DNA from 2 places in the Limosilactobacillus sp. C0001E2 genome. Region 2 is predicted to be linked to the other one. Evidence: predicted binding sites of a transcription regulator. Region 2 holds the regulator's gene; the other holds the start of a gene.

Region 1 (16,808 bases), on a different contig from region 2:
GTTCGGGATTGAATCGTGGGCAACACTGCATTTTTATTATTTGTTAATAAAAAGATGTAAATTCCCGCCCCAGGTTCCTCAATAAATTTAAGGAGACTATTCGCAGCACTAACGGTCATTTTATCGGCATCCTCAATAATGAAGACCTTTTTCTGGCCTTCCATCCCGGACTTGGTAAACTCCGCCTTTAAATGACGAATTTGATCAACTTTGATTTGCCGGCCTTCTGCAGTTGCTCGGACCACATCAGGGTGGTTACCTGATAAAATCCGTTGACATTCATCACACGTAAAATCTGGCCGACCTGCTTGACGATGGGAACAAAAGATACTCAGTGCTAGCCACTGAGCTAATTCCTGTTTTCCAGAACCATTGGGACCTACAAATAGATAAGCATGCGCTAATTCTCCATTACTAATAATGTGTTGAAAACGTTCAACAATCGCTGGCTGCAAATCCTGGGCTGTTAATGATTGCATTCCCACGTTGTGCTCCTCTCAGTTTGTTGCGCTTAAAAGTGCAACATTTTATCGACCGGTAAAATAAATACCGTTGCACCGCCAACTTGAACATTGACTGGTACAGAATTAGCAGCATTGTCAATATAGGCTGTTGGCGTCATATATTCTTGACGAGTCTTCGCATTCGCCTTAATAATCTCTAACGCTTCATCCACTCGCTTATCCTCAACTACAATCATAAATGTGGTGTTTCCCTCATGAAGGAAGCCACCAGAAGTGGTCAACTTAGTGACCCCGATTTTATTTTTTGCTAGTGCATCCCGAACCCGATTACTATCCTTCGGTTGCACAATTGCCATAATCATTTTCATAAGTTCTTCCTCCTTCTCGTTCCTTATTCAAGGTTGAAACGACTTTGAATCATTTTCTGCACCGTATTAATAACCGTTGGCAGTGGCTGACTCGCGTCTACTAGTTGAATTCGCTTTTGGTGACGTTGAGCTAAAGTCAGGTAAGCATTCCGAACATCCTGGTGAAATCGTAACTTTTCTCGATCTAATCGGTTGACCTGATTTTGCCGATGTTTACTAATTCGTTCGAGCCCTAATTCTGATGGAATATCCAGATAAATGGTCAAATCCGGGAGAAGTCCATGAATGGCAAATTGGTTTAATTCCCAAATATCATCCGCACCAAGATGACGTCCGCCACCCTGGTAAGCGACCGAACTATCAACGTATCGATCACTCAGGACTATCTTTCCCGCCTGTAATGCGGGCTCAATATCCTCTACAATGTGCTGACGACGGGCCGCAGCAAATAATAGCGCTTCCGTCCGTGCATCCATATTTGTATTGTGATCGTCAAAAAGAATCTGTCGAATTTGTTCTGAGATTCGGTTACCACCCGGCTCTCGCGTTAATAAGACGGCTTGTTCACCATACTTTTGCGTCAGCCACTCTTGAATTGCGCTGATGACACTTGTTTTCCCCGCACCATCGGGTCCTTCAAATGAAATAAACCTTCCTTGCATATCTATTCTCCTAATGTTGGATGACCCCATCATTAAGGTGCCCATGTGCTTTTCTTTTCCGGGCCCATTGATAAAGGTACATGTACTTGCATTCCTGCAGTTTAGTCCGATCAGTTAATTCGCTATCAACGTGACCTTCATAAACGGCCTGTTCTGTTTCGCGCGCCTGATTCCAACTATCTTTGGTTGCATAAATTAATTGCATGAGTTGACGATTACCGATTTTACGCATCCGCTGCGGATCACTTTTAAAGAGCATGTCTACATCTCCGTTCTTCCTTGAACCGCTTTGAATAAAGTAACTTCATCAGTGTAGTCAATATCCGCACCCGCAGACAAACCATGGGCAAGCCGGGTGACCTTAATTCCCGCGGGCTTCAATAACTTAGCCAAGTACTGAGCAGTTGTTTCCCCATCCATTGAAGCATTGGTAGCAATAATTACTTCCTTAACTTCTGAATGCTTTTTTAAACGCTCAATTAATGATGGAATGTTAATATCCATCGGACCAGTCCCTTCACTTGGAGAAATTGTCCCGTGTAATACGTGGTATAAGCCATGATACTCATTCATCCGCTCCATGGCCATTACATCACGCGAATTTTCTACCACCACAATGGTCGTTTGGTCGCGCCCCTGATCCTTACAAATTGGGCATGGATCGTCTTCGGTAATGTTTCCACAAATAGAACAATAATGAAGATCCTCTTTAACTGATACCAAAGCCCTAGAGAAATCTTTAACATCGTCTTCATCCATGCCGATTGTATAAAAAGCGAGGCGCGTTGCCGTTTTTTCACCAACTCCGGGTAATTTCATGTAACTCGCAATCAACTTAGCAATTGGTTCTGGGTACTGCATACTACATTCCTAGTCCTTTAGTGTATTTGCCAAGTTTTTGCTGCGTTGCAGCATCCACTTTTTGGAGGCCATCATTGACCGCTGCCACAACTAAGTCCGTCAACATTTCAACATCGTCAGGATCAACCGCTTCCGGCTTGATTTGTAAGTCAACTAACTTTTTATCACCAGTAAACTTAGCCTTGACCATGTCATCTGGTGCAGTTCCAACAAATTCTTGTGCTGCTAAATCCTTTTGCTCTGCCATCATCTGCTTTTGCATTTTTTTGGCTTGCTTCATCATTTGTTGCATATTCATTCCGTTCATTCCGCGCATTGTTTTATTTCTCCTTTATTAACATTATTAATCGTTCTTAATTTCCACATCACCAGTTCCAAAAAAATTTTCCGCTTGACTGGTGATTTGATCATGTTGCTTTTGCTGACTCGTCTTTACTGGATCTTTTACTTGAGTGGTCGACTGCTTTTTAAAATAGCCCCGATCTGCCAAAAAATCATGCCGGATTTGTGGCCATTTGCCACTCGGGACAAACGCAACATGCCGTTCACTACCGGTAATCTTTTCCAGCCCTTGATTGACATCATCAGCCAAATTCCCGACTGACGCTTTTTGAAGTAAAAAACCATTATCAAACGCTACCACAACCCCATCCGGGCTCGCTGCAACCGGCTTAGAAAGTTCAATCAGTGACCGATAAGCTGGATTCAGCAGATTTAAAATATCTGGCCACATATTTTGTAAATCAACTAAATCTTGCTTAGTAGCATGATCTAATATTTGGTAAACCTGTTCCAGGTTAATCCGCACTGGTTGACCAGTTGGTGCCGACTTTTTAGGCTGTACTCGAGGCTGATTAACCGGTGGAGCCTGCTTTGATAACTTTTGCACCACCTGTTGCAAAGATTGAACCTGTTGCTTCAGCTGATCAATTTCTTGTTGATCGGCAGTCACAGTTGTCGATGGTTGCTCACTGCTAATTTGACTCAATCGAATCGTTAATACTTCCAAATAAACATCTGGATGGGTAGTAAAACGCATTTCATCTTGAACTTGATTTAAGACATCAATCATCTGGTAGAGTTGTTGAGCATTAGCTAACTGGCTAAGTTCTTGAAAGTCCGCTTCTTTTAACCCTGTTGCTGCTATTTCAATTAGCTCCGGTGACTCTTGGTACAACAACAAATCACGAATAAAGGAAATTAGATCCTCAATAAAGCGTTGTCCATCTTTTCCTTGACCCAAAATCTGGTCCATCGTCTTCAAGGCAGCCGGGCCTTCATGGGTAGCAACCTGTTGAAAGTACGTTTGTAGTAGCTTTTTGGTAACACTTCCAGTTACCAGCAAAGCATCATCTAATGTTACATCATCATCGCCAAACGATAAGGCCTGATCAAGAATACTAAGTGCATCCCGCATTCCACCTTCAGCTGCATTCGCAATCACCCATAAGGCCTTTTCTTCATACTTAAATTTCTTTTGATCCAAAATATACTTCATTCGGTCAAAAGTATCCTGCGGTGAAATCCGATGAAAGTCGAACCGTTGCACCCGGCTTAAAATTGTTAACGGAATTTTATGTGGTTCAGTGGTCGCCAAAATAAAAATAACGTTAGCTGGTGGTTCTTCTAAAGTCTTAAGTAGCGCATTGAACGCTCCCGTCGATAACATGTGGACTTCATCAATTATGTAAACCTTATAATCTGCTTGAGTGGGCGCATATTTAGCCTTATCACGAATATCACGGATCTCTTCCACACCATTATTAGAAGCGGCGTCAATTTCAATGACATCGTTTAACGTTCCGGCAGTAATTGATTGACAAATCTCACATTCGTTACAAGGTTCCCCATCTTTTTGATGGTGACAGTTAATCGCTTTGGCGAAAATTTTGGCTGCCGAAGTTTTACCAGTTCCCCGGGGCCCAGCAAAGAGGTAAGCATGACTAATCTGATTGGTAATAATCGCATTTTTTAACGTCTGGGTAATGACTTGTTGTCCAACAACATCAGCAAACCGCTGTGGTCGCCAAACCCGATACAATGCTTGATAGCTCATAAATTTCCTCCTTGATGAACAAACTTCTGCTAAATATTATACTAGGTTTTACTCACGGGATAAAAGCGAAATCTTGACTTCATACAACAAAAATAACCAGGAGGGGGCAATGTTCCCTCCTCCCGTACAACTCTACTATATAGTGATTTTTTTGAATCTAAAAAGAAAGGGACTGGCAATTGCCAGTCCCTTGAGTTAATTGCATATCAACTTAGAGCACAAAACACATCAAACTTAGTGCTGCTTCCTTCCGGATCTGACACGGTTCGTAAGCGTGTCCTTGCCCTAAGGCCTTACGGCAATAAATATCATACACTATTTCTTAAGTAAAAACTAGTCTTGTTCACGGTTTCTTTTTCGTTTTGCTAATTTTTTTCTTTGGCGAATTTCACGAAAAAAGTGTTTTAACATCTGACTGCACTCATCCTGTAACAACCCTTGATGAACCGTCACTTGATGATTTAGTCGGGAATCATTCAGTAATGTATATAAACTATTGACTGCTCCAGCCTTTGGATCCGGTGCAGCGTAATATACTTGGCGCAGACGTGAATGAATGATTGCACCACTACACATAATGCATGGCTCCAAAGTAACGTAAAGATCGCAGTCTTCTAATCGCCAACTATGGAGCGCATCACAAGCCTCCATGATTGCCAAAATTTCAGCATGGTAAATACTCTGCTGATATTTCTCACGCATATTATGTCCCGCACCAATAATTTGTCCATCTTTAACAATGACCGCCCCAATTGGGACCTCGCCTAACAACTCTGCCTGGTGGGCTTCATTAATGGCCGCTCGCATAAAGTCTGCCGGTTCCGTATAATCAAACATCTCCATACGTCACCTCCAAACAACAATTTGTGGTCCATTTTCTTTCTATCATACCTAATTTTAAAATAAAATCGACTGTCAATTCAGTCATTCCTCTAAAATTAATTTACAAAAAAGTAGAAAAACGAAAACGCTTTACCACCACCATATATGGTGGATTAATAAAACTAATAACACAATATCTGCTGTTTACACGTTGATTTTTTACCGAAAAAAGCTATACTAAGAAACATCAATTACAAGATTTAGATTAATCTTCGGGAGGATGAGAGTGATGGTAACTGTCTTTTCAAAAAATAATTGCGTCCAATGTAAAATGACCAAAATGTTTCTCAAACAACATAATGTTAGCTTTGTCGAACATAATATTGATGAACAACCAGAATTTATTGAACGGCTTAAAGCTGATGGCTTTCGTGCCACACCTGTGGTTAAGCTTCCTAACGGCGATGCCTTTTCTGGATTTCGTCCTGACATGCTGAAACAACTTGCCTAAGGGTTTCAAGCTTAACAGGCACCGGTAAATATACAGTGCCTGTTTTATTTTTGCTATTTTTAATCAACCTAAGAGATAAGAGAGTGTGTGAATTTATGGCTTTATCAGACATCGACCTAACCAAAGTTAAATACTTTGATTACAACAACGAAATCAATATTCCTAAGAATGGTCAAATCCAATTAGACAAAGATAAGTTAGCATTAGACGATTTTATTAAAAATAACGTTGAACCAAATACTAAGCACTTTGCTTCTGTTCAAGAACGACTAACGTGGCTAATCGACCATGACTATCTGGAAGAAGGATTCATTCGTCAATATCGTAACGAATTTATTGACAAATTATATGACTATTTAAAATCTAAGCACTTCCATTTCCACTCATTCATGGCAGCATATAAATTCTATGCTCAGTATGCTTTGCGGACAAATGATAAGGAATATTACTTAGAGAATTATATCGATCGAGTAGCAATGAATGCACTTTACCTCGCTAATGGAAATGAGGACTTAGCGATGGACTTAGCGCATGAATTAATTAATCAACGTTATCAACCAGCTACCCCCACCTTCCTTAATACGGGGCGTAAACGTCGGGGCGAATTCGTTTCCTGCTTTGAAATCCAAACCACGGATAATATGAATACCATTGGTCGGACCATTAACTCTGCCCTCCAACTGTCCAAGATTGGTGGTGGTGTTGGTATCAACTTAACTAATCTGCGAGAAGCAGGCGCCCCAATTAAAAAGATTAAAGGTGCCGCCAGTGGTGTGGTCCCAGTTATGAAACTTTTGGAAGATGCATTCTCTTATTCTAACCAACTGGGACAACGACAAGGCGCCGGAGTTGTGTACCTCAGTGTCTTCCACCCAGACATCGTCGAATTTCTTGGTGCCAAAAAGGAAAATGCCGATGAAAAAATTCGAATTAAGACTCTTTCACTAGGGGTTACCGTTCCTGATAAATTCTATGAACTTGTTGAAAACGATGAGGATATGTACTTGTTCAGTCCTTATGATGTGGAACGGGTCTATGGCGAACCATTTGCCTACGTTGATATTACTAAAGAGTACGATAACCTGGTCGCTAACGATGAAATAACCAAAAAGAAAATTAATGCCCGCGACCTCGAAGATGAAATTTCTAAACTACAACAAGAGTCTGGTTACCCATACATCGTTAATATTGACACTGAAAATCGTGCCAATCCGATTGACGGTAAAATCATCATGAGCAACCTTTGTTCTGAAATTGCCCAAGTGCAAAAGCCTTCCGTCGTGAATGATGATCAAACCTACCAAGAATTAGGGACGGATGTTTCATGTAACCTAGGTTCTACTAATATTGCAAATATGATGGAAACTCCCGACTTCGGTAAGTCAATTCGTGCTATTACCCGTGGTCTAACTCATATTTCTGATATTGAAAACCTTGACATTGTCCCATCAATCAAACGTGGAAATGCTCGTTCTCATGCAATTGGACTTGGCGCGATGGGATTGCACGGTTATCTCGCAAAACACCACATTCAATATGGTTCTCCGGTTGCCCTAGAATTTACCAGTGTCTACTTCATGTTATTAAACTACTGGACGTTGGTCGCTTCACATGAAATTGCCGTTGAACGACATGAAACGTTTGCTGATTTCGACAAAAGCGCCTATGCGGACGGTTCCTACTTTGATAAATACATTACAAAAGATTGGGGACCACAATCAGAAGCTGTTCAAGAACTCTTTGCAGGAATCTTTATTCCATCGATTGATGATTGGAAGCAACTAAAAGCAGCGATTATGGAAGACGGTATTTATAATGCTTACCGGCTTGCGGTAGCGCCAAACGGATCCACTTCTTACATTGGCGATTCGACTTCCAGTCTTCAGCCGATCATCAATAAAATTGAAGAACGGCAAGAAAAGATGATTGGTAAAATCTATTATCCAGCTCCGTATCTAAGCAATGACACAATGCCTTATTATAAGTCTGCTTATGATACTGACATGCGTTCAGTGATTGATACCTATGCAGCTGCTCAGCAACACGTTGACCAATCGCTTTCCATGACACTTTTTATGCGTTCCACCATCCCTGAAGGAATGTATGAATGGAAAGACGGTCGCACAGATAAGATGACCACTCGGGATTTAAACATCCTTCGTCACTATGCTTATCAAAAGGGTATCAAATCAATCTACTACATTCGGACATTTACTGACGATCAAGACGAAATTGGTGCTAACCAATGTGAGAGTTGCGTAATTTAGTCAACACGATATAATTACTAAGGATTTAATCGTTTTATTAATAAGGAGATAACGAATGAAAATTAAAAACTATCAGGCCATCAATTGGAATGAAGTTTCCGATATGATTGACAAAGCCACCTGGGAAAAGTTAACCGAGCAATTCTGGTTAGATACCCGAATTCCTGTTTCAAATGATTTAGATGATTGGCGTGAATTAGACACCGATCATCAATGGACCGTTGGCCACGTTTTCGGTGGTTTAACCCTTCTAGATACCCTTCAATCTCAAGCAGGATTAACTGCCTTGAAAGAGGATGTTAAAACGCAGCACGAAACCGCAGTTTTAAATAACATCCAATTTATGGAATCAGTTCACGCTAAGTCTTACTCCACCATCTTCTCCACCTTAAATACTCCAGATGAAATTCGCGAAATTTTTGACTGGTCAGATAGTGAAGAATATTTACAAAATAAAGCTGTTAAAATTGGTAATATCTACCTAGACGAAAGTGTTGACCCTCTGAAGAAAAAGGTTGCAAATGTCTTCTTAGAGACGTTCTTGTTCTACTCTGGTTTCTACACTCCACTCTACTATCTTGGGCATAATAAGTTGAATAACGTTGCCGAAATCATCAAATTGATTTTACGGGATGAATCAGTGCACGGAACGTACATTGGTTACAAGTTCCAAGTTGGTATGCGTCAACTAACCGAAAAGCAACAACAAGATATGAAAGATTGGATGTATAACTTCCTTTATGAACTATACGATAATGAAGAAAATTACACCCACCTACTTTATGACCAAATCGGTTGGACTGACGATGTTCTAACCTTTATTCGTTACAACGCTAACAAGGCCTTAATGAACCTTGGTCAGGATCCATTGTTCCCAGATACTGCATCGGATGTTAATCCAGTCGTGATGAACGGAATTTCAACCACCACTTCTAACCATGACTTCTTTAGTCAAGTTGGTAATGGTTACCGGCTCGGTGCAGTTGAAGCAATGAACGATAGCGACTACCATGTCAAAGATCCTAATGCTGGTAAAGATCGCAATTCTCGTAATTAATTATGATTGCTAACCGCGACATTAATTGTCGCGGTTTTTTTATACCTGCTCATAGCTGCAACAATATTTATTTTTTAATTTTTGTTAGTCGTTTCACAAACTATACCGAATTTTAGTGTAAACGCTATCATCAGCATCGGCATAGCCTTTATATTTCTGACTCTTTTGTTTACCATAAAACCTTGTGAGAAAGTTGCTTTACCGGTCTTGTGTTTTTATTCACAATTACTATTTACATTTCAAAAATATTTTGTATACTGTAATTGTTCAGTTATTAACAAACTTTTTCAATAACAAGGGAGAATTATTATTATGGCTGATTCAAAAAAGAAAGTTACCGAAGCAACTGCGACTGATCAAGCTGCGGAAGCAAAAAAACAAATTGATGATTTAATGGATAAGAGTGAAGTTGCTTTTAACGAACTACGTAACTTTACCCAAGAACAAGTTGACCATATCTGTCAAGCCATGGCCCTCGCTGCTGAAGAGCACCACATGGAACTGGCAATGGAAGCTGCCGAAGAAACTGGCCGTGGAGTTGCCGAAGATAAGGCCATTAAAAATATCTACGCTAGTGAATACATTTGGAATAACATCCGCCACGATAAGACCGTTGGCATTATCAAAGATGATGATGAAAACCAAACTATTACCATCGCCGACCCACTAGGGATCATTGCTGGGGTGGTTCCAGTTACTAACCCAACTTCAACGGTTATTTTCAAGTCAATCATTTCTTTGAAGACGCGGAACACGATTGTCTTTTCGATGCACCCACAAGCATTAAAAGCCTCTATCCACACCGCCCAAATTCTTGAAAAGGCAGCTGAAGAAGCAGGTGCCCCAAAGAATGTAATTCAATGGATTACTAAACCTTCACGTTACGCAACTGTTGACCTTCTCCAACACGAAAAGACAGCAACCATCTTAGCTACTGGTGGTCCAGGCCTGGTTAAAGCTGCTTATAGCTCTGGTAACCCAGCATTGGGGGTTGGCCCTGGTAATGGTCCCGCATATATTGAACGGACAGCCAACATTCCACGGTCTATTTATGACATCGTTCTTTCAAAGACCTTTGATAATGGGATGATTTGTGCTTCAGAAAACTCCATCGTGGTTGACGATGAAATCTACGATCAAGTCAAAGCTGAACTGAAGAAATGGAATTGTTACTTCATTAAGCCAGACGAAATTGATACTTTCACCAAGGGCTTTATCGATCCTAAACGCCACCAAGTTGCTGGACCAATCGCCGGTCGTTCCGCAAACGACATTGCCGAAATGTGTGGTTTGAAGAACGTTCCTGCCAATACCAAGGTATTAATTGCTGAATACGAAGGAGTTGGTGACGACTACCCACTTTCTGCAGAAAAACTATCCCCAGTCCTAACCATGTATCGAGTTCACTCCCACAAAGAAGCCTTCGATAAGTGTAAGGAACTTCTGCATTATGGTGGTGAAGGTCACACGGCCGCTATTCACACAACAGATGACAGTTTAGCAACTCAATACGGGTTAGAAATGCGGGCTTCCCGGATTATCGTAAATTCACCTTCTGCACTCGGTGGGATTGGTAACATCTATAACAACATGACCCCATCATTAACCCTGGGAACTGGTTCATATGGTAAGAATTCCGTTTCGCATAACGTTTCTGACTATGACCTCTTAAACTACAAGGTAATTGCAAAACGGCGTGAAAACCGTCAATGGGTTAAGATTCCCCCAAAAGTTTACTTTCAACGGAACTCATTAAAGGAATTGCAAGACATTCCAAACATTAACCGGGCCTTTATCGTTACCGGTCCAGGAACTGTTAAGCGTGGTTACGCGCAACGGGTAATTGACCAACTTCGTCAACGTCCGCTGGAAGCACACTTCCAAGTATTTGACGAAGTTGAAGAAGATCCATCAACTGATACTGTCAACAAAGGGGTTGCGTTAATGCGTGACTTCAAGCCTGACACAATTATTGCCCTTGGTGGTGGTTCACCAATGGATGCTGCAAAGGCAATGTGGATGTTCTATGAACACCCAGAAACTAGCTGGAATGGGGTTAAGCAGAAGTACTTGGATATTCGGAAGCGGGCTTACCAAATTGGTAAACCACACAAGGCTCAATTCATTGGGATTCCAACCACTTCTGGGACTGGTTCTGAAACTACTTGTTTCTCGGTTATCACGGATTCTAAGACCCATGTTAAGTATCCATTAGCTGATTATGCCTTAACTCCGGATATTGCGATTGTTGATTCACAATTCGTTGAAACTGTGCCACCAAAGACCACTGCTTATACTGGACTAGATGTCCTTTGTCACGCTACTGAATCTTATGTTTCAGTAATGTCCACTGATTATACTCGTGGTTGGTCACTTCAAGCCATCAAAGGGGTTATGGAAACCTTGGCAGCTTCGGTGAAGGGTGATCAAGATGCCCGGCGGCGGATGCATAACTACTCAACGATTGCCGGAATGGCCTTTGGTCAAGCCTTCCTTGGTATTAACCACTCCCTCGCTCATAAGATGGGTGGTGCCTTTGATCTTCCTCACGGTCTTTGTATTGCAATCGCCCTTCCCCAAGTAATTCGCTTCAATGCTAAGCGCCCACAAAAGTTGGCAATGTGGCCACACTACGCTACTTACCATGCCACAAAGGATTACGCAGACATTGCACGGTTCTTAGGATTAAAGGGTGACACTGATGAAGAATTAATGGAAGCCTACGTTCAAAAGATTATTGAATTAGCTCATGAATGTGGTGTAACACTGAGCCTTAAGGCCAACGGTGTTAGTCGCAAAGACTTTGACAAAGCCGTTGATAAGTTGGCTGTGTTGGCTTACGAAGATCAATGTACTACTACCAACCCAGTTGAACCATTAGTAAGTCAACTGAAGGAACTCTTAGAACGTTGCTATGATGGTACTGGTGTTGAACCACAAGACAAATAGTATAAATTAACTATTCAATCCGGAATGTCGCTTGGCATTCCGGATTTTTATGTTATGGTAATGGTGGAATTTTAAGAACGGAGGAAGCTTATGAAACAAGCATTAACAATCGCCGGCTTCGATTCAAATGGAAGTGCCGGCTTAGCTGCAGACCTACACTCATTTTATGCGGCTGGAATCTATGGTCACGGTGTTTTAACTGGGGTCGTAGCGGAAAATGCAACAACAATTACTGCATCTACCACTATGTCGCCTAGTTTTATCAAAGAAGAATTTGATGACCTGGCCGAATTTCACATCACAGCTGCTAAAACTGGAATGCTGGCCAATTCAGCTATTATCAAAACCGTGGCTAACTGCTATTCCGCGACTGCCTTTGGGCCCTTAGTTGTTGATCCGGTCATTATCACTAAGCGCCACAATCGACTCCTTAGTGACGACGCCTTTGTGGATTTCCGTCATAAATTAATTCCGCTAGCCACAGTATTAACTCCTAACTTTACCGAAGCTGAAGAACTTCTTGATCACGACTTTAGTAATCGGGATGATATCGTGGCAGGTGCCCACCAGCTCCAAGCGATGGGTGCTCAAAACGTGGTAATTAAAGGTTCCCATGATCAAGCCCAGCCGCTTATTCATAATTACGTTCTCTTGGCGGATGGTACCGATTTTTGGATGAACAATCGGTTTGTTAAAACTAATAAAGTCAACGGGGCTGGCGACTCCTTCTCGGCCATCATTACTGCAGAATTAGCAAAGGGGCAGCCTGTGGTCAACGCGATTAAGCGGGCTAACCAATTTGTAGATGTCGCTATTCACCATCCGCTGGCAGTTGGTCAAAACTTTGGCCCCATTAATCACTGGGCGGGAGAAAAAGCGCTCACTAATGACAACGATTCCATAGATGGATAACCCAAAATTTGTTACACTTAAATTAACTAATTCTCTTGGAGGTTCATTATGAAAGCCGATACCTATTTTGATCACGAACATATTAATCAAGTCCTGGATGAAATGGAAGTTTTAGTAATTGGAATGCATGATGGCGAAAGCATTTATCAAACCCCCGTTCATTTTGGCTATGAGGAAATCGACGGTCAATATACGCTTTGGTTCCATGGTGACGATACCCACACCACCGGTCGATTATTGGCTGCTGATCCCCACGTTGGTTTTGAACTGGATGGCGGGCAAAAATTCCGCCTTGTACCAAAGCATTTCCATTACAGTGCTGAGTTTAAGAGTGTCATTGGACAGGGAATTGTAACGAAGGTAACCGATCATCAGGAAATGCTACACGGTCTCAATGTCATGACTGACCATTATATCAAAGAACACCCCAAATTTACGGAACGGATGTTAGGTAAAGTGACCGTCTGGCGGCTTGATGCTAATAAGATTTCTGCACGGATCCACATTCCTGCGGGGCTCAAAGACATGCAACCAGGAGAAAAATTATCTGGTCCAGAAACCGTTTATGGTGATCCCAATACGACAGTGGACTTAGATGCCCTTGCGAGCGCATCACAAAATGCCGACTATTCAGATGTCTATACGGACGATCATTCCAACGATGAACCATCTAAATAACCATTCATAGTATCTAAAAATGCGGAGGTACTGACAAAATCAGCTCTTTGTACCATCCTGATGAAATATTTTGAGGTCAGCTTAGGCAGTGAAACTGCTTAAGCTGACCTTTTTTGCTTTAGATTTTACTATACGGATTAAGTGCCCTTTCAGAGAACAATTTCCAGACCGCTTCTAAATAGTTGTTGGTTTAAAAGTATCACGTTTTTAGGAGTACATTTACAGATTTTTGCTATTGATTGCTTTTTTACTCATTTATTAGCTTTCAATGTTTTGATATAAATCCCGTTTTTATATTAACTTGTTGATTTTAAAAATACACGTGTTATTATAAATACTGTCGATTAAAACTTTACTCGAAAGGAAGTCTTTTATTATGAAAATTGCTGTTACTGCTGCTACTGGTAACTTTGGTCAAGCTGCCGTTAAAATTCTCAATGAAAATATTAACCCTGATAATGTCGTTGTTATTGTGCGCGATATTGAAAAAGGTAAGCAACTGTTTTCCAATAATGAAGTACGGCAAGGAAATTATGATAACAAGGAAAGTATGATTAACTCGCTTAAAGGAATTGATCGAGTTCTCTTTATCTCATCCCAACCCGGTGGCGCCGTTCCCCGTAGCACTGCCCAAAAGAATGTTGTTGATGCTATGAAAGCCAATAACATTAAATTTGTCGCTTACACTAGTTTTCCTAATGCGCAAACTTCAACCAGCGCTTTAGCCCAAGATCACCGAGAAACAGAAAATGCCATCAAAGATGCCGGGATCAACCATTCTTTCTTAAGAAATAACTGGTACCTTGAAAATGAAATTGTCTTCCTGCAAAGTGGTGCTTCAAATAATGATGCAATATACTGGGCAAACAATACTGCTGGATGGGCTCTTGAACGTGAATATGCTGAAGCTGCCGCAAAAGTTGTCATGATGGATAACCCAAAGGAAGTTTATGAACTCGCTGGTGCTCCACGCTCCTACGAAGATTTAGGACATGCCCTCCAAAAAGCTACTGGCAACAACTTTGCTATTAAACAAGTAACTGCCAAAGAATATACAAAGTATCTTGAAAATGCCGGAACTGACCACGCAACTGCTGAACTTTTCTCCTCCTTCCAAGCTCCAATTGAAGATGGTACATTAAGCGAGCAAAGCAATGATTTTGAAGAAGCGTTAGGTCATCCACTTGCATCAATTGAAGACGATCTTAAAGAAATTCTTGCGCGCTAAAAAATTTACAGGTAGAATTAAACCGTCATGAAGTATTCTCATAAATTAAGTGATGCTGTTCATATTCTTAGCTACATTGATATATATCAGAATAATGATCTTTCAAGCAAAGCTATCGCAACTAGCGTTGAATCTAATCCCAGTGTTATCCGTCAATTAATGTCTGATTTACGCAATGCAGGACTAATTGAAACGCACAAAGGATCCGCCAAGCCCTCTTTAGCAAAAAATTCAAGTAAAATTTCATTATTAGATATTTACCAAGCAATTAACATGGATCATCGGATCTTACATGTTGATCCTAAAACTAACCCCCATTGCATCGTGGGTGGCAATATTCAAAATGTCCTTGATCATATTTATAGTGAGATTGAATTGCAAGCCTTTACTAAAATGAGTAAGGTATCTTTGCAAGATATTATCGATGAAATAATGGAACAATCCCAAAAGAATCGATAATCTTCAAACCCAGGGTTTAATAATCGTAGAAACAGATTTGCGAGTGCATACACATAACAAATACAAAAGCCTTCAGCGAGGTCCTAAGTTGCTGAAGGCTTTTTGCATGTCATGGCGAGGGTTGTTCGATTCAACTCCTTCGCCTTTTCTTTGTTAGTTAAAGGGATCCCACATGTACTTTGCACGCTAACCACCAATCAGTTTTGGCCGCGAACGCAAGTAACGAGTGTGGGCTTGACCAACAGTATTAATCGTTGTTCGAACCGGAATTTGAACTGCCTGAACGTGCATACCAATGTCGCAATCTCCAATGTCCATTCCTGCCTGAGCAGTAATGTGTTCAACTTCCACCGGGTCATCGAATCGTTCAAATGCAGCAATTTGGGCCGATCCACTGGCATTTACTGATGGATAAACTGTCACAATCTCCCAACCATGATGTTCTGCTACCTGACGTTCCACCGTCAGGGCCCGATTAATCTCCGCACAGCCCTCAACCGCCAAATTAATGCCCCGGGGTGCCAAAATGTCCACTAAAGTATTAACAATCGTTCGTCCGACATCTACTGACGGTGCTCCGCTTAGCTTTACTCCTGCCACTTCACTCGTCGAAATACCTAAAACAAAAGTATCCCCTGCGTGTAAATTAGCTACTTTCAGCAACTCCTGCACTCCCTGGGTCACCTGCTGCCTAACTTTAGATAAATCAACTGTCATGATCATCACCTCATGAATATTTTACCGGATTTAAAACCATTCTCGCAACCATCATTAATTATTTGAGACTGTGCTTTCTCTGGCCACCAACTTTGATGGTAGGACCACTTGCCACGGCACCGTCCGCCGGTTGCGCCACCGATCAAGCAGTAGTCTAACTGCTGCCCGCCCCATTTCACTACTTGGTGCGTGAACTGAAGATAATGAAGGCACTAAGTAAGACGCTACTTGTGAATCGTTAAAGCTGACTACCTCAATATCTTCAGGAATTACCAAGTGATGCAATTGAATGGAACGATATGCACCGATCGCTAACTGGTCACTAGCAACCACCACGGCGGTTGGTAATGTATCATTGTTCAACAACTCCTCCATCGCCTGGTATCCCTCATGAGTACTCCAATCGGTCGTTAGATTTTTGGATCGCAAGTGGTGAATCTGCATCCAATTAAGATAGGCCGTAGTACGAATATCAGTAATCTGCTCACCAGTGATTCCCGTCTTCTCCATCTGATTAATTGCTCCGCCAATGAACGCGATTTGGCGATGCCCCTGTTGGTAAAGCATGTTCAGCGCTCGTTCGGTTTCGGCATGGTAATTATTACGAACAAGATCAAATTGATCAAAATAACGGTACTCATCCACGACCACCAAATTACGGTTGCAACGGTAAACACTATTCAAAAAGCGCTCACTAAACGTACCAATGATGATCACCCCATCAAACTTGCCTACCGTTTGATAGTCAAAATCAGGATTCGGGAACCGCACAAAGGCCCCAATTTTAATTGCCAGCG
Region 2 (16,808 bases):
TGTGAAGAAGTTAATGGAAAAGGAACGGCAGATGGATTCAATGATGCAACAATTGAACCAAACCATTACCGCGCCAATTCAAGAATTATATAAGAAAGCAATGGACTAATTTTAATTAGACGGACACTCTTTAGGTGGCCGTCTTTTACTATCAGAGGGGTAATAGGTGTGGCAAAACGAATTAACGATTTTCAAGATGGCGATCATTTCACGATCTTTGCACTCGTGAAGGATGTTCAAGTGCGGACAACTAAAAAAGGAGATAATTATCTGGCACTAACTTTTGGTGATCAATCTGGGGAGCTCTCCGGTAATTTGTGGGATGTAACGGATCAGCAAATTCAAGATTTTCAGCCTGGGGTAGTTGTGCAGGTTGAAGGGCAACGTACTAGTTATCAAGGACGTCCCCAAATCAGTATTACAGCAGTGCGGTTAGCGACTGCGGATGAACCGCATCAACCAGAATTATATGTTGAACGATCGCCAGAGACGGAAGATCAAATTAAGGGTGCCTTGCGACCATTTGTAATGGCAATTAAAGAAACAACCTGGCGACAAATTGTTAATCATTTATTAGCTAAGCATGGCGAAACCTTTTTTCAATCACCGGCAGCCAAAACCAACCATCATGCTTTTGTCGGGGGACTTTCATACCATACCCTTTCGATTTTGCGTTTAGCCCAGAGTGTCATTCAACAATATCCGGGGATTAATGAATCGCTATTGTACGCAGGAGCGTTACTCCATGACTTAGGAAAGACAGTGGAACTTTCGGGAGCGGTTGGTACCCAATACACCACTACAGGTAAACTAGTGGGACATATTTCTTTGATTGATGGTGAAATCTGTGCTACTTGTCAAGAATTAGGGATTGATTATGAAAGTGAAACGGTGGTGTTACTTCGCCACATGGTCTTAGCTCACCATGGTTTACTGGAATACGGGTCCCCAGTTCGACCAGAATTATTAGAAGCAGAAATTCTTCATCATTTAGACGAATTGGATGCTTCCATTATGATGATGCAATCAGCTTTGTCCAAAGTTTCCCCTGGCGAATTTACGGAACGCCTTTTTGCGCTTGATAACCGCTCTTTTTACCAACCTGCTGAAAATAAGAAAAAATAATGAAATTTTCATAAACAATTGTCTTCAGGCGTAAAACTATTTCAGATTATGTTATATTAGACTGGTGATTAATTATTTAAGGGATGTGAAATTGATTTGAAATCAAAAAAATTATTAGCAATTTTAGCTGGTGTCGCTGTGATGATGCCATTAGCAGCTTGTGGTAATAAAGCAGTTGCAACTACTAGTGGTGGCAAGATCACCCAAGACGAATACTACAGTAGTATGAAGAATACTTCCCAAGGGAAGGCTGTCCTGCAACAAATGATTTTGGATAAGGTCTTACAAAAGCAATACGGTAAGGAAGTTTCCAAAGCTGATGTTAATAAGGAATACAATTCTTATAAGTCACAATACGGGTCATCATTTAGTGCAGTTTTACAACAACAAAACTTAACTGAAAAGACTTTTAAGGATCAAATTAAGTCCCGCTTGCTTCTTGAAGCAGCGGTTCGGCATTATTCCACTTTCTCAAACAAGGCGATTAATAAGCAGTGGAAGAAGTATGAACCAAAGGTTGAAACCGCAGAAATTCTGGTTGGCTCAGAGGACGATGCTAAGGACATTATCAGTCAATTAGATAGTACAAGTGGTAATAAATACAAGAAGTTTAAGAAGTTAGCAAAGTCCAAGTCGACTGATACTTCCAATAAGAGTACGGGTGGAATAGTTCCAGCGTTTGATAACACGAGTACTTCAGTGGATTCTGCATACAAGAAAGCTGCCTTTGCATTGAAGACTGGCGAATACACGAAGGAACCCGTGAAAACTGATAATGGTTACCAAGTTATTTACATGGTTAAGCATCCTGCTAAGGGTGCCAAGAGTGCTCACATTGCCGATTTGAAGACCCAAATTGTTCAACAAAACATGAATAACCAATCATTTATGGAAAAGGTTATTTCTAAGGATCTGAAGAAGGGGAACGTTTCAATTAAGGATAAGGATCTGCAAAACATCCTGTCACAATACTTAAACCCAAGTGCTAATACTGGTACCACCTCTGGAAATAGTTCATCAACTTCTAACTCCAGTTCGACAAGTTCAAGTAGCAGTTCCAATTAATTAATAAAATATTAAAGGCGCGATTATCTCAGACCGCTGATACAGCAGAATGATAATCACGCCATTTTTTTATTCATTTTTAGCTAAAATTTGCTCGATCTTCTTGAGCGCTGGTTGAATTTTAAATTGGTACCGTTGCGTGGCCCGTTGTAATTCATGAATTGTTTTAGTTGCTTTAGCAAAACTAGATGGTAATTTAGCCACATTCTGCTGGAGCTGTTGGTAATTACGGATGACCTTTTTGAGGGATTGCCAATCCATTGACAATTTTTTCATGCTATTTCTCCATTTGGTCAATAATTGATTTTTGAATTGCTTGATATTTAGCATCGTTATATTGATCAGAGTTATCAGTGAAGTTAATGCTAAACGTGTCCTGAGTAGAATAACGGGGAATTAAATGAATATGAGAGTGGAAAACCGATTGGTATGCAACCGCACCATTGTTATTTAAAATATTCATTCCAACAATATCAGGGTTGGAATGCTTAATTGCGCGTGCAATTTTAGGCAACCGTGCAAAAACTTCACCAGCTAACTCATCATCATAAGCGAAAATATCTTGGACATGCTTTTTAGGAACCACGAGGGTGTGACCAGGAGTACCTTGCGAAATATCCAAGAATGCTTTGACAACATCATCCTCATAAACAGTGTAGCTTGGGATTTCACCATTGATAATTTTACAAAAAATACAGTCAGTCATATTGCGTTCCTCGTTTCTTGGTTGATATATACTAGTATACCGCATTCCTTTTTAATTGGGCAAAGTCCTAGATTACGGTATGCTATAATCAAGAATAAATAATAAGAAAAGAAGGAATACCGCATGACATTACAAGTCCAGAATTTGGTAGGGGGCTATTCTCAAATTCCGGTTTTGCATCAAGTTAGTTTTGAGGTCCATCCGGGAGAATTAGTTGGCTTGATTGGGTTAAACGGTGCCGGAAAATCTACCACTATTAACCACTTAATCGGTTTATTGCATCCTTTTTCTGGTTCGATTGTGCTCAACGACCACGATATTGCAACGGATCCGATTGGCTATCAGCAGCAAATTGCCTATGTTCCAGAAACCCCGATTTTATATGATGAGTTGACCCTGCGCGAACACATTGCGCTAACCATCAAAGCTTATCAGTTAGACCATGATGAAGCCTGGCAACGGGCCACTAATTTATTAAAGAAGTTTCGGCTTGATAATAAACTTGATTGGTTTCCAGCGGATTTTTCTAAGGGAATGAAGCAGAAGGAAATGATTGTGTGTGCCTTTATTACCAATGCTCAACTATTCATTGTCGATGAGCCATTCTATGGGTTGGATCCGTTAGCAGTTCGAGATTTACTAGATTTAATTGAAGATCGTAAACAAGCTGGAGCGGCGGTCTTAATGTCCACTCACGTGTTGGACACCGCGGAAAAGTATTGTGACCGGTTTGTTTTACTAAACAATGGTCGGGTTAAATTTCGGGGAACGCTAGCGGAAATGCGCCAGAAAGCTGACGATCCGCAAGCATCACTAAATGACATTTATCTAAATATGGCAAAGGGTGAGCAGGATGGATAGGTTATTTTATGAACGTCGGCAAAAGCATTTCCTGCTGCTTTTGAAATACTGGCGATTGGTATTTAATGATCATTTTGTAATTGCATTGTTTTTCTTGTTTGGTGCTCTAGCGTATGGTTATGCCCAATTGTTGCCGAATATTCCGCCGCAAAATTTATGGATTAGATTACTGTTGGTGCTAATTATGGTGATTGTGACACAATTAGGGAGATTCGCGACGCTAGTTAAAAATGCTGATCCGGTATTCTTACTACCGCAGTCATTTCAGATGAGGCGGTATTTCCGTCAAGCTTTTTGGTATAGTTGTCTCCCTGCCGAACTCATTACACTGGCCGGGTTGGTGGTAATTTTACCATTGGCGATGGTTACCGATCGAATGACCACTATTTTAATTAGTGAAGTAGCCTTCACAGCAATGCTAACTAAATGGAGTTGGCTGAAGCTGGATAATTTGAAAATTACGTTGCGGTTTAGTGATGCTGATTGGCTGCGTTACCTTCAGTGGGGTGGCCCGTTCATAATTTGGGGCGGTACCTGGATTATCAATCCACTCATAGGATTAGGACTCAGTATTCTGAGTAGCATAATTTCTACTTGGTTAGTTATACGTTGGTCAGCAATTGACTGGCGGCGGGCAGTGTTAGTGGAGCGCAATCGGATGGCAACGGTGTACCGCTTTTTCAATCTCTTTACAGATGTTCCTAATTTACAAGGTCACGTAAAAAAACGCGCCTATTTAAACCCATTGATGAGGTGGTTACGAGAAGATTCGGTATGGCACTTTTTGTATGGCCGTGGCTTAGTACGTAATACCGATATTAGTGATCTCGTCCTGCGTCTGACATTGGTAATGGCAATTATTTTGGCGTTTGTGCCCATAATATGGTTAAATAGTGCCATTATGGTACTTGCTCTGTATTTGATTGCGGCTCAACTAATGCCGCTATATGATCAATATGCCAATAATGCTTTTACTTATGTTTATCCGGTTAGTGCCGAATCAAAAATCCACGATTTTAAAGATGTTATTTGCAAAGTAATGATTATTGTTGCGGTGATAATGGTCCTTGCTTCGTTTGGTACGCAACGAAGTTTTGAACAATTAATCATTAATGCGATCATTGCCTTAATCGAAGTACCGATTTTATCAACTCGATATGTTCAATCACGAACGAAAAAAATGAAGAAGTGAGGAATTTTGAATGCGTGTGAAACATAAAAAGTGGGCAGAGCCACTCCTGGTTGCCCACCCAGAAAAAATGGTTTTAACCCCTAGTGAAGTCAAGGGCCAGTGGGCTGAGCGCTTTCCTAAAGATCAACCGATTCAACTAGAAGTGGGGATGGGAAAAGGTCAGTTCATTATCGGAATGGCAAAAAAATATCCGAATATTAACTTTATTGGCTTAGAAATTGAAAAGACCATTGCAGCAATTGCTTTAAAAAAGGCTTTGCCTGAAAATCTACCAAATTTACAATTGATTTGTGCTGATGGGGCGGAACTAACTGACTTTTTTGCTGACCATCAAATTGATAAGTTATTTCTAAACTTTTCGGATCCGTGGCCGAAAAAGCGGCACACTAAGCGACGACTTACCTACCATACTTTTCTGGAAGGTTATGAGCAGGTGGTCAAGCAAAGGGGAAGCCTAGAGTTAAAGACTGATAATATGGGATTTTTCGAATTCTCCTTACAGAGCTTGAATAATTATGGCATGAAATTTGATGGGGTTTGGTTAGACTTGCACCACAGTGATGAAAATGCAATGAATGTTGAGACTGAATATGAGCATAAATTTAGTGAGTTGGGACAACCAATTTATAAATTAGCTGCTCATTTCGATAATTAATTGGCAAGCAGAAGAATTCTTTTATTAAGTAAAACCGTGTTCTAGTTCGGCATAGTTACCGGATATTAGAACACGGTTTTTGTTTGCTGTTTGTGAAAAAATATTAAAATTAAAAATTGGTATACCTTATATTTAGAAATTCTTTAAAAGTTTTTGGAAAAAATTCAATAGAGAACTGATAAACGATTATCATAAAATTGTAAGCTTACGTTAACTATGTAGCACACGGTTGCACAACGACGAAACTGATAAAGGATTATAATTTAGCTTTGCTTAAAATGGTCTACTTATTGCTTGACGAGGATCATGCTTAATGGCAATATAGGCATCGTGGATTGAAAAATATTAATTGGTATAGTTTTGATTTGTGAAAGGAAATAAAAATGCAAAATCAATATGCAATTAAAATTTACTCAGACGGTGCAGATATTAAAGCCATGCGCCAAATGGTAAAAAATGATTATTTAAGTGGTTTTACAACCAACCCCTCATTAATGAAGAAAGCTGGAGTAACTAATTATTTGGCATTTGCTAAACAAGTGGTTACGGAATTTCCAGATTACTGTGTTTCATTTGAGGTGTTTGGACAAACTGCAGATGAAATGAAGCGTGAAGCGGAAATCTTGTCCGGCCTTAGTGAAAATGTATATGTAAAAATTCCAATTATTAATCTAAAGGGCAATTATAATACGGAACTCATTCATACATTATCGGCCAATGGGATCAAAGTTAACGTAACAGCAATTACGACCGAATTACAGGTTCAAGCAGCATTGGCAGCCCTCTGTTCAAGATCACCTGCATTTGTCTCATTATTTGTTGGTAGGGTTGCTGATACAGGAGCAGATCCGATTGATTTTGTTAAGAATTCTGTTGAGATGGCGGATGATTTTGACAATGTTCAAACACTCTGGGCTTCGACCCGAGAAGTCTATAACATCACGCAAGCTGAACAACTTGGCGTAGATATTATCACAGTGCCACCGGTAATCCTGCAAAAGTATAATGAACGCCGGTCATTTACGCCTGATGATGTGGCGTTAGATACCGTGCATGGTTTTGACAAAGATATTAAAACCCTTGGCTTCAGTATCTTAGATGATGCCGTACTGGTCTAAATTAGTTATTAGCATTCCTTAATAAAAAAGTAACGCAAACGGGTTCGAAGACTAGTTACTTATCAGTCTTCGAACCCGTTTAGACGTAAAATATTAGTTTGCACGTGTTATTTTTAAAATCGAACCAGTATCAGCATCGGCAATGAATCGATAATCTACTAATTGGTCATCTTCACGCCGCTGGATACCACCACGGTAAACGGTAGCTTTAGTTGCAAACCGTTGGTAAGAATGTGGTTGGTGGTCAATCCAACTTCCTTCGACGGTCCCTTCTTTCTTAAAGGCATCAATGGTTTCATGTAATATTGTTACAGGGGAAATTTGTCCTTTACCCAATAGTTTACCTAATAAAAATCCGGCAACACTGGAAATTCCTAACGTTGCGGAAAGGAATAATGGCCGATATGTGCTATTGCTGTTATTCATTCTAATCACTTTCTTTATGTCGTTAAATTAAATTGTATTTTAACAATTTTAGACGTACTCAGCAAGAAAATCGATTAGTGGTTAAGCGAAGTTGCCGAAACATCGACGGATGTGGTAAAATCTACTTACATAAAATAAGAGAAACGGAGATGGAATCATGGAACGTTTACCTAAGATGACCCAAGATGAATTAAATCAGCGAGTTGCTGATGGCAACTATGTTCTATTTTTTACAGCTGATTGGTGTCCTGATTGTAATTTCATTAAACCAGCAATGCCGGAAATTGAAAAAGATTTTAATGACTATACTTTCCTACTAGTAGATCGTGACGAAAATATTGACTTGGCGGCTGACTTAGGGATTATGGGAATTCCAAGTTTTGTGGTTTATAAGGCCGGCCAAGAAGTTGGCAGATTTGTTAATAAGGATCGTAAAACGAAGGAACAGGTTGAAGACTTTTTAAAGGGTTTAGCATAAAAATGAGGGACTGGGTAATCGTGATGATGCCGGGTCCCTTATTTTGTAATTAGTGCTTACTGATTACGGCGGTTATGGTACAATCTAATCTGTGAATATTAAAAGAAGAATGAAACTTAGAGGGATGATTAAAAGAGATGCTAATCGCAAGTTATAATTCCCATGAAATGGGCGATATTTTAGTGTTAATGGTTGCACCTGGCAATGGTGACCAAAGTGAACAAACCAAAAATGGTGTTGTTGAAATTAGCAATCACGAGGACGGTAAATTATTAGGTTACAATATTTTACAGGCTAGTGAATTATTACCAGAACTAAAGTCAGTGAATGGTAATGTTGACTTAGATGCTGATCAGATTGACAAGATTAATGCTCATTTGACGGCAGCTGGTTTTAAGCAGCTGATTGAACCAGCTACGCAGCCCCATTTTCAAGTTGGTTACGTAGAAAAAATGATTGATCATCCGAAGTCAGATCACTTGCACATTGCAACGGTCGACTTTGGGAGTGAAAAACGCCAAATTGTTTGTGGATCAGTTAATTTGCGAGAAAATATCAAAGTCGTTGCTGCAACGGTTGGTACAATGATGCCTAATGGTAAATTGATTTGGCCTGGTAAATTGCTGGGAGTAGAAAGTGATGGAATGATTTGTACCCCACGTGAATTGGGATTGAAAAATGCTCCTGACAAGCCGGGATGTTTAATTCTTGATGATGATTTCGCTGCAAATGGTGCACCGTTTGATTTTAATCGTGGTAATCAACTATTCGCCTAACAGAAAGGAACACTAATATGAATAATCAAAAAAGTTACTATTTTGTTGGGATTAAAGGGACAGGAATGGCCGCTCTAGCACGGGTGTTAAATGATCTTGGCAGCCATGTTGAAGGTTCAGATATTACTAAAGAGACTTTCACGCAGGATCCTCTAGAAAAGGCGGGAATTCAGATTCATGAATTTGATCCGGCTAATTTGAAGAAGGGGATGATCGTTGTTCAAGGGAATGCCTTTGGTGATGATCATCCAGAAATTGTTCGCGCCAAGGAACTGGGGCTAACGATTCAAACATACCCACAAACGGTTGAACAAGTCATTGAGAGTAACACATCTGTTGGTATTGCCGGGGCACATGGTAAGACTAGTACCACCGGATTACTATCACATGTGCTTTCAAATGTTGAACCAACAAGTTACTTAATTGGTGATGGAGTCGGTCACGGAAACCCAGATTCACGGTTCTTTGTGTTTGAAGCAGATGAATATCGTGACCACTTTTTAGCTTATCATCCCGACTATGCGCTTATGACGAATATTGATTTTGATCATCCTGATTACTTTAAGGATATTGATGATGTTCGTGCTTCATTTGAGCAGTATGGCCAGCAGGTCAAAAAAGGGATTTTTGCTTGGGGTGACGATCCGAACCTGCGTCAACTTAAAGTTGATGTTCCAGTTTATTATTATGGAACCAATTCGCAGGATGATTTTCGGGCTGAAAATATCGTGCGGACACCAGCAGGATCGACCTACGATGCTTACTATCGTGATCAAAAATTAGGAACGTTTACAATTCATCTTTACGGAGAACACAGTGTCCTTAATAGTTTAGCGGTTGTTGCAGTGGCTTACATGGAACATGTTGATTTAACCGCAATTCAAAAAGAGTTAGCAAACTTTAATGGGGTTAAGCGGCGTTTTAGTGAAAGTAAGCTGGGTGACATGACGATTATTGATGATTATGCTCACCATCCATCAGAAATTAATGCTACGATCGATGCTGCTCGGCAGAAGTATCCAGACAAGGAATTAGTGGTGGTTTTCCAGCCCCATACTTATTCACGGCTTCAGGCGTACTTAAAAGGGTTTGGGCAAGCCTTAAGTAAGGCGGATCAAACATTCGTTACCCCAATTTTTGGTTCAATTCGGGAAAATGCGGGGCATGTTTCTAGCGCGGACCTTGAACAGCTGATTCCTGGTAGTGAAGATATTGACATGCAAACTATGAATAAACTTTTAAATTACCATCATGCAGTGGTAGTCTTCATGGGCGCTGGTGATATTGAAAAGTATGAAGATGAATATGCGCGTTTATTGAAAAAGTAGTTTATAAAAGAGTAAAAATCCTTGATTGAAATGGTGGCGTTTGCTACCATTTCTTTATAAATTTACTGATTTAAGGAGGAGTTATCGTGGATAATTTTTCACAAGAACCGCGTCGTGAAGTGAACGCTGCGGGATTAAATAGTTTTTTAACCCGGATGTATGGGTTAATGTCAGTTGCGGTCATCGTTTCTGCATTTGTAGCATATTTAACGATGGTTCCATTTCGGGCATCGTCATTAGCATTTGCGACGCAGCACAGTGGAATGGTTTGGTTAATTCTACTTTTGCCTATTGCACTCTCGATGGGGATTAGTTTTAGTGCTACGCGGAATCCAGCAGGAAGCCTGCTAATGCTAATGGTAATTGCAGTAATTTATGGATTTGAGTTCTCGCTCATCTCGATTGCATATACCACTGCTAATATTGCTGCTGCTTTCCTATCATCATCTGCAGTTTTCATTACGATGACAATTTATGGAACAGTAACGAAACGTGATCTTAGTCGTGCAGGAAGTCATGCTTTAGCTGCCCTGGTGGCATTAATTATCGCTAGTCTGATTAACATGTTCTTACGAAGCGCTGCAATTTCTTACGTTTTTTCGTATATTGCGGTAATCATCTTCGTAGTCTTAACTGGTTGGGATGCGCAAAAGATGAAGAACATTTATCTTAATTATGGATCACAAGTATCAGTTGGTGGGTTAGCCGTTTTAGGTGCTTTGCAATTATACCTGGACTTCATTAACCTCTTCCTATCCTTATTACAAATCTTTGGGATGAGCGATCGGAATTAACGTTTCCTAGGGGACGGACAATGAGCTAGTGTGCTAGTTCTAGTCCGGCCTCTTTTTATTTTGGGTTAAAGATTGGTACAATGGTACCAGAAAGAGAGCGAGGTTGAATTATGGCAGAAAAGCAACTTTTATTAATTGACGGAAATAGTATAGTTTTCCGGGCATTTTATGCAATGCACACGCAAATCGACCGTTTTACTAATCAAGATGGTTTACATACAGCAGCCATTTATGGTTTCAAACTAATGTTGGATCATGTCTTAGAAAATTTTAAACCGGATGCGGCTTTAGTTGCCTTTGATGCTGGTAAAACTACTTTTCGGACTGCTAAATATCATGACTACAAAGCTGGCCGAGCAAAGACACCCGAGGAATTGACCGAGCAGTTCCCTTATGTACGGCAATTGGTAGAAGCTTCAGGACTGCATAGCTATGAGCTGCCAGATTATGAAGCCGATGATATTATCGGAACACTAGCAAAACAGGCAGATCAGGCGGGCTTTCGAACCTTAATTGTTTCTGGGGACCGTGATTTAACCCAATTGGCAACTGACCATACTACCGTCGCGGTAACTAAGAAGGGAGTCACCCAAACCGAACACTTTACGCCAGAATATATGAAGGAGAAACTCGGGGTAACTCCAACTCAATTCATTGATGTTAAAGCCTTGATGGGTGATAGTTCAGATAATTACCCGGGAGTAACCAAAATCGGTGAAAAAACTGCATTGAATTTAATTCGTAAGTATGGTTCTTTAGATGGGATTTATGAAAATATTGACCAGATGAAGAAGAGCAAACGGAAGGATAATTTAATCAATGAAGAAGCTATCGCTCGGCAGTGTCAAGATTTGGCACGGATTCGACGTGATGCGCCAGTTAAAATTGGACTAGCAGACCTAACTTACCAAGGACCTCAACAGGAAAAGTTAATTGCTTTATTTAAAAAGCTAAATTTCAAATCATTTTTAGCCAAAATGCAAGTAGCTCCAGATACTCATCAACCAGTGGTCAATGAACAGATCCAGTTTACTGAACTCACTGCTGACAATCTTGCAGAACTTAAGCAAATTAAAGATCAGATGGTCTTCCTTTTGGAATTACCTGATTCTAATTACCATGTCTCACCAGTGGCGGGGTTTGTGATTGGCTCGCAGGGTCACTGGTGGGTTAGTCGGGATCCAGAACTTTTATCGGCACCAGAAATCAAGGAGTTATTAGAAGATCAACAAATTAAAAAGGATACGTTTAATGCAAAGGCACATTATGTTGTCCTTCATCGACAAGGGATTGAACTTCATGATGTTGGTTTTGATTTTTTGCTCGTCTCTTACTTATTAAATACGAATGATAACAGTAATGATCTGGGTCAATTAGCCCATGAACATGATTATTACCAAGTTCAATCTGATGAAGAAGTTTATGGGAAGGGGAAAAGTCGCCAACTCCCCGATGATCAGAATGTTTTCTTCACTCATCTGGTTCAAAAAGGAATGGCGATTGAGCAGTTAAAACGTCCTTTAATTGACCAGCTTCATGAAAATGAGCAGTGGCCGTTGTATACCGACATTGAACGTCCGCTTTCCCACGTGTTAGCCCAAATGGAAATTGCAGGAGTGCACGTTGATGCCACCACTTTGAAAGAGATGGGTAGCAAGTTAAAGGAACGACTAGCGGAATTAGAACAAGCCATTTACAACGAAGCTGGGGAAGAATTTAATATTAATTCGACCAAACAGTTGGGAACGATTCTTTTTGAGAAGATGAAGTTACCAGTTATTAAAAAAACAAAAACCGGTTATTCGACATCGGTTGAGGTTTTAGAAAAATTGCAGGGCCAAGCACCGATTATTGATAATATTTTGATTTATCGCCAAATTTCTAAAATTCAGTCAACGTATATCACTGGTTTGCTCAAGGTTATTCATTCATCAGATCAAAAGATCCATACTCGTTATTTGCAGACCTTAACACAAACGGGGCGGTTATCATCAGTTGATCCAAACCTCCAAAATATCCCCGTTCGATTAGAGGAAGGAAGAAAAATTCGGCGCGCGTTTAAGCCGAGCCAACCCGGATGGAAGATTTTCTCTAGTGATTACTCTCAAGTTGAATTGCGAGTTCTCGCTCACGTAACGGGGGACCGTAACCTTCAGCAAGACTTTATTGATGGCAAGGATATTCATGAAAGCACTGCTCGACGAATTTTCCACTTGTTACCTGGAGAAAAGGTAACTCCAAACATGCGACGGCAGGCTAAGGCGGTGAACTTTGGGATTGTCTATGGGATTAGTGACTATGGATTGTCACAAAACATCCATGTTACCCGAAAACAAGCTCACGAATTTATTCAAAGTTACTTCAAAGAATTTCCAGGAGTTCAGGAATATATTGAAAATATTGTCAAGCGCGCCAAGAAACAAGGGTATGTTGAGACTTTAACCCATCGTCGCAGGTACTTGCCAGAAATTAATTCCAAGAACTTCAGTCAGCGTTCATTTGCTGAGCGAACGGCAATGAATACACCGATTCAAGGGAGTGCCGCTGATATTATTAAAATTGCAATGATTAATATGAATGAGCAACTTCAAAAAGCTGGGTTAAAAGCTAAAATGTTGTTGCAAATTCATGACGAATTAATCTTTGAAGCTCCAGAAGAGGAAATTGATCAACTGCGAGAATTGGTGCCAAAGGTGATGGATTCCGCAGTTAAATTAGATGTACCGCTGAAAGTTGAAAGCAAAGTTGGCGACACCTGGTATGATTTGAAATAATGGAGCGGTAATTATAATCGTTATTTAAGATGGGATCGTGACAGAAGACACTAACGTTTTCATGCTCACAATCCCATTTTGTAGACTGGGCTAGATTGAGTAATTTGCAATATTTCCGTAACAGTTTATAATGGTTCTAAAAACTCGGGAGGCGGGATTATGCCTGAAATGCCGGAAGTAGAAACGGTTCGTCGTGGATTAAACCAAATTGCAGACGGTCAGCAAATTATTGGAATTGATGTTAATTATGGGAAAACAATTGAAAATGATGTGGAAGAATTCCGCGAAGCTTTAGTTGGTCAAACGATTGAACATGTTGATCGACGTGGAAAATACTTACTGTTTAGATTTTCTAACCACCTAACGATGATTTCTCATTTACGGATGGAAGGGAGTTATTTTAAACAACAGACGGGAACGCCGGTTGATAAGCATACTCACGTGATTTTTCATTTTAAGAATGGTACAGATTTGTGTTACCGTGATACCCGTAAATTTGGCCGGATGCGACTAGTAACGACTGGTGAAGAGATGAATTACGGTGGTCTACGAACAATTGGTCCTGAACCAACTGAACAAGACTTTAAGCTCGATTACTTTGAACGAATATTACATAAGAGTCGTGGAAAAATTAAGCCATTTTTATTGAATCAAAGTCACGTTGCTGGGCTTGGTAATATTTACTGTGATGAAGTATTGTGGATGAGCAAGATCAATCCGGAACAGGCCGCTAACACTCTTACACATGAACAAGCTAAGACGTTACGAGAAAATATTATTAAGGAAATTGCAACGGCCACAGAACATAAGGGGACGACTGTGCATACTTATAAAAATGCATTTGGCGATGCCGGTGGTTTTCAAGACTACTTAAAAGCTTATGATCATGGTGGCGAGAAGTGTCCCCGTTGTGGAACCAAGATGGTTAAGATTAAGGTTGCTCAACGCGGTACAACTTATTGTCCGCACTGTCAAGAATTGATTGAAAAATGATGATTATTGGTATTACTGGTGGGATTGCCTCTGGAAAGTCAACGGTCAGTAATTATTTAATCCGGTGTGGTTATTCAGTAGTGGATGCTGATCAGGTTGCTAGACAGGTGGTTGCACCAGGAACAAGTGGCTTGAAAAAAATTGTGCAGACCTTTGGCCCAAAGATTTTAACTGGTGATGGACGTTTAAATCGGCAGAAATTGGGTCAGATAGTTTTTGATTCACCAAATCAATTACAAAGATTAAACGAGATTTTGCAACCGCTGATTCGACAGGAAATTATCCGACAATTGACAGCATTGCAAAGGGCGGATCACCAATTAATCTTTTTAGATGCACCGTTATTATTTGAGCAACATTATGATGCACTGTGTGATTTAGTAATGGTTGTGGTCGTTTCACCAGCGATTCAATTAGAACGTTTAATGAAACGTAACCAGCTCACAGTGGAACAGGCTGAATCAAGAATTAAAAGTCAGATGCCATTAGTGGCTAAAGAAGCATTATCAGATCTAGTTATTGATAATAATTCGACCATTGCTAGAACCGAACGACAAGTCCAACAATGGTTGGATAATGTTCAGTAGTATGAATGTGGTATAATGATGCTTGTTTATTAAGCTAGTATAAGGAGGGCAGTAGTTTGATATGTCCACACTGCCATAAAAATGGTTCCCGAGTAATTGATAGTCGGCCGAGCGAAGACGGTACTTGTATTCGCCGACGGCGTGAATGTGCTAACTGTGGTTTTCGGTTCACTACTTTTGAACGATACGAAGAAACCCCGCTGTTAGTTGTTAAAAAGGATGGGACCAGACAGGAATTTAATCGCCAAAAGATTTTAAATGGTTTGGTCCGTTCAGCCGAAAAGCGTCCAGTCAGCATGGAACAACTTACAAAAATTGCGGATAAGGTTGAAAGTCAAGTCCGTCGTTTAGGTGAGACCGAGGTTTCTAGTCAGCTAATTGGTAAGTATGTAATGACCGAATTAAAAGCGGTGGACGAAGTTTCCTATATTCGTTTTGCAAGTGTTTATCGGCAATTTAAGGATGTGGATGCCTTTATGAGTGAATTACAAACTATGATTGGTAACAACAAACGAAGTGATCATAATGACTAACTTTCAGTTAACCCCTAAAACCGGCTATGTTGTTAGTGCTGCCCCCGATTTTGCCAATAATAATGAACAAACTTTTGTTGATTATTATTTACCGTTAATGAGTCCCAATGCTTTGGGGCTTTTTTCAGCATTGCAGTATCAACTAAAGGAACGCCCAATGATTTCAGATCGCCAACCAGTTACCAAATTATTATCCCAATTAAACGTTGGTATCCGGGTGATTACAGAAGCACTTTCGCAATTGGAAGCCGTTGGGTTAATCAAGACGTTTACCAGGACTGACGAATTAGGGGCGGTAGCCGTCTTTGAATTACATCCCACGTTAACTCCAGCTGCGTTCATGAGAGATGAATTACTAAGTGTCCAATTATTAGAAATGGTGGGCCCAGAACGTTTTGAGCAGTTAGGAACTGCGGCATTGGGTTATTATTTAGATGTCGATGAATTAACAAATGTCAGCCATTCCTTCTTTACAGTGTTTCATCCAGATCGAGACCATCTGGCAGATGATGTCGCACTTAAACGCACGCAAAAACAAATTAAAGACGCCACTAGTCATCGGGTAGCCACTAATCAGGTTCCCAAAGACGGTTTTGATTTACATTTTGTAGCGCAACAGTTATCGGGAGCTGGGATTGATCCTGAAATAGTTAATCAATACCAAAAACTAATTTTAGTTGAACACCGGGTATATGGATATGATGAGTTAGCCATTGCTCGTTTGATTGAGCAATCAATTGATATGGTTGATAATCAGTTCAGTGCTGAGGAGTTTAAAAAACGGGCGCGCAATGCTGGTCACGTTTCTACTCCAGATCAGCAAGAAAGTCACACTAGTGACAAACCAGTTAACGGACTAGAAATGACCGGGTTGCCAGAGAATGTACAGGAACTAATTCGGCAGTGTGAAAATCAAGCACCGATGGAGTTTTTAGCACAATTGAAACAGCAAACCAATGGTTACGTCAGTTCTGCCGAACGATACACAGTGGAACGGCTCGTCCAACAAAGTGGGTTATCCGATGGTGCGATTAATTTATTGCTATGGTATATTATTGGTGAGCAAGGTTTGGCAACGGTTAATGCTAACCTAGCAGATGCGATTGCTAATAACTGGGGACGGGCTGGAGTGCAAAATTCGGTGGATGCTTTCAATGAAATTAAACGGCATCAAGCCGCTCGACTACAACGGCAAAGGGCTGGACGTTCGTTCCATAGTAATGGACGAAAGGGATCAGTTAAAGAAAAATTACCTGAGTGGGCAAAGAAGGGCTACCAACCGAAGACCAAGTCAGCGTCTCCTGAACAATTGGCCGAGTCAAAACGCTTATTGGCTGAGTTACGAAAGAATCGTCAAAAGCGTCATCAAGGAAATGGGGGTGACCATTAATGGAACC

What was found. The regulator NrdR, encoded in region 2, represses ribonucleotide reductase genes. The targets are predictions, from matches to a motif close to ACACNATATATNGTGT.
Region 1: the regulator NrdR is predicted to act here: its motif matches at 5,390-5,405, upstream of nrdH (glutaredoxin-like protein NrdH).

The regions. Positions count from the first base shown of each region.
Region 1 is NZ_JBWPXC010000003.1:51,024-67,831, reverse strand. Features, by position in the region: gene holB (DNA polymerase III subunit delta') at 1-479, opposite strand, end outside; gene AC1EKL_RS04055 (cyclic-di-AMP receptor) at 512-832, opposite strand; gene tmk (dTMP kinase) at 856-1,494, opposite strand; gene AC1EKL_RS04045 (YaaL family protein) at 1,505-1,753, opposite strand; gene recR (recombination mediator RecR) at 1,756-2,355, opposite strand; gene AC1EKL_RS04035 (YbaB/EbfC family nucleoid-associated protein) at 2,357-2,671, opposite strand; gene dnaX (DNA polymerase III subunit gamma/tau) at 2,699-4,411, opposite strand; RNA gene ffs (signal recognition particle sRNA small type) at 4,609-4,708, opposite strand; gene tadA (tRNA adenosine(34) deaminase TadA) at 4,745-5,254, opposite strand; gene nrdH (glutaredoxin-like protein NrdH) at 5,523-5,744, shown strand; gene nrdE (class 1b ribonucleoside-diphosphate reductase subunit alpha) at 5,840-8,011, shown strand; gene nrdF (class 1b ribonucleoside-diphosphate reductase subunit beta) at 8,067-9,068, shown strand; gene adhE (bifunctional acetaldehyde-CoA/alcohol dehydrogenase) at 9,381-12,017, shown strand; gene thiD (bifunctional hydroxymethylpyrimidine kinase/phosphomethylpyrimidine kinase) at 12,108-12,929, shown strand; gene AC1EKL_RS03990 (pyridoxamine 5'-phosphate oxidase family protein) at 12,978-13,607, shown strand; gene AC1EKL_RS03985 (NAD(P)H-binding protein) at 13,984-14,835, shown strand; gene AC1EKL_RS03980 (Rrf2 family transcriptional regulator) at 14,863-15,294, shown strand; gene AC1EKL_RS03975 (TIGR01440 family protein) at 15,481-16,011, opposite strand; gene AC1EKL_RS03970 (LacI family DNA-binding transcriptional regulator) at 16,066-16,808, opposite strand, start outside.
Region 2 is NZ_JBWPXC010000001.1:383,898-400,705, reverse strand. Features, by position in the region: gene AC1EKL_RS02020 (YlbF family regulator) at 1-109, shown strand, start outside; gene AC1EKL_RS02015 (3'-5' exoribonuclease YhaM family protein) at 169-1,125, shown strand; gene AC1EKL_RS02010 (peptidylprolyl isomerase) at 1,222-2,190, shown strand; gene AC1EKL_RS02005 (hypothetical protein) at 2,260-2,466, opposite strand; gene AC1EKL_RS02000 (HIT family protein) at 2,468-2,896, opposite strand; gene AC1EKL_RS01995 (ABC transporter ATP-binding protein) at 3,020-3,757, shown strand; gene AC1EKL_RS01990 (ABC transporter permease) at 3,750-4,949, shown strand; gene trmB (tRNA (guanosine(46)-N7)-methyltransferase TrmB) at 4,960-5,604, shown strand; gene AC1EKL_RS01980 (transaldolase family protein) at 5,988-6,722, shown strand; gene AC1EKL_RS01975 (hypothetical protein) at 6,816-7,148, opposite strand; gene AC1EKL_RS01970 (thioredoxin family protein) at 7,306-7,626, shown strand; gene ytpR (YtpR family tRNA-binding protein) at 7,764-8,402, shown strand; gene murC (UDP-N-acetylmuramate--L-alanine ligase) at 8,420-9,730, shown strand; gene AC1EKL_RS01955 (Bax inhibitor-1/YccA family protein) at 9,817-10,524, shown strand; gene polA (DNA polymerase I) at 10,635-13,298, shown strand; gene mutM (bifunctional DNA-formamidopyrimidine glycosylase/DNA-(apurinic or apyrimidinic site) lyase) at 13,458-14,291, shown strand; gene coaE (dephospho-CoA kinase) at 14,288-14,878, shown strand; gene nrdR (transcriptional regulator NrdR) at 14,935-15,411, shown strand; gene AC1EKL_RS01930 (DnaD domain protein) at 15,404-16,801, shown strand; gene dnaI (primosomal protein DnaI) at 16,801-16,808, shown strand, end outside.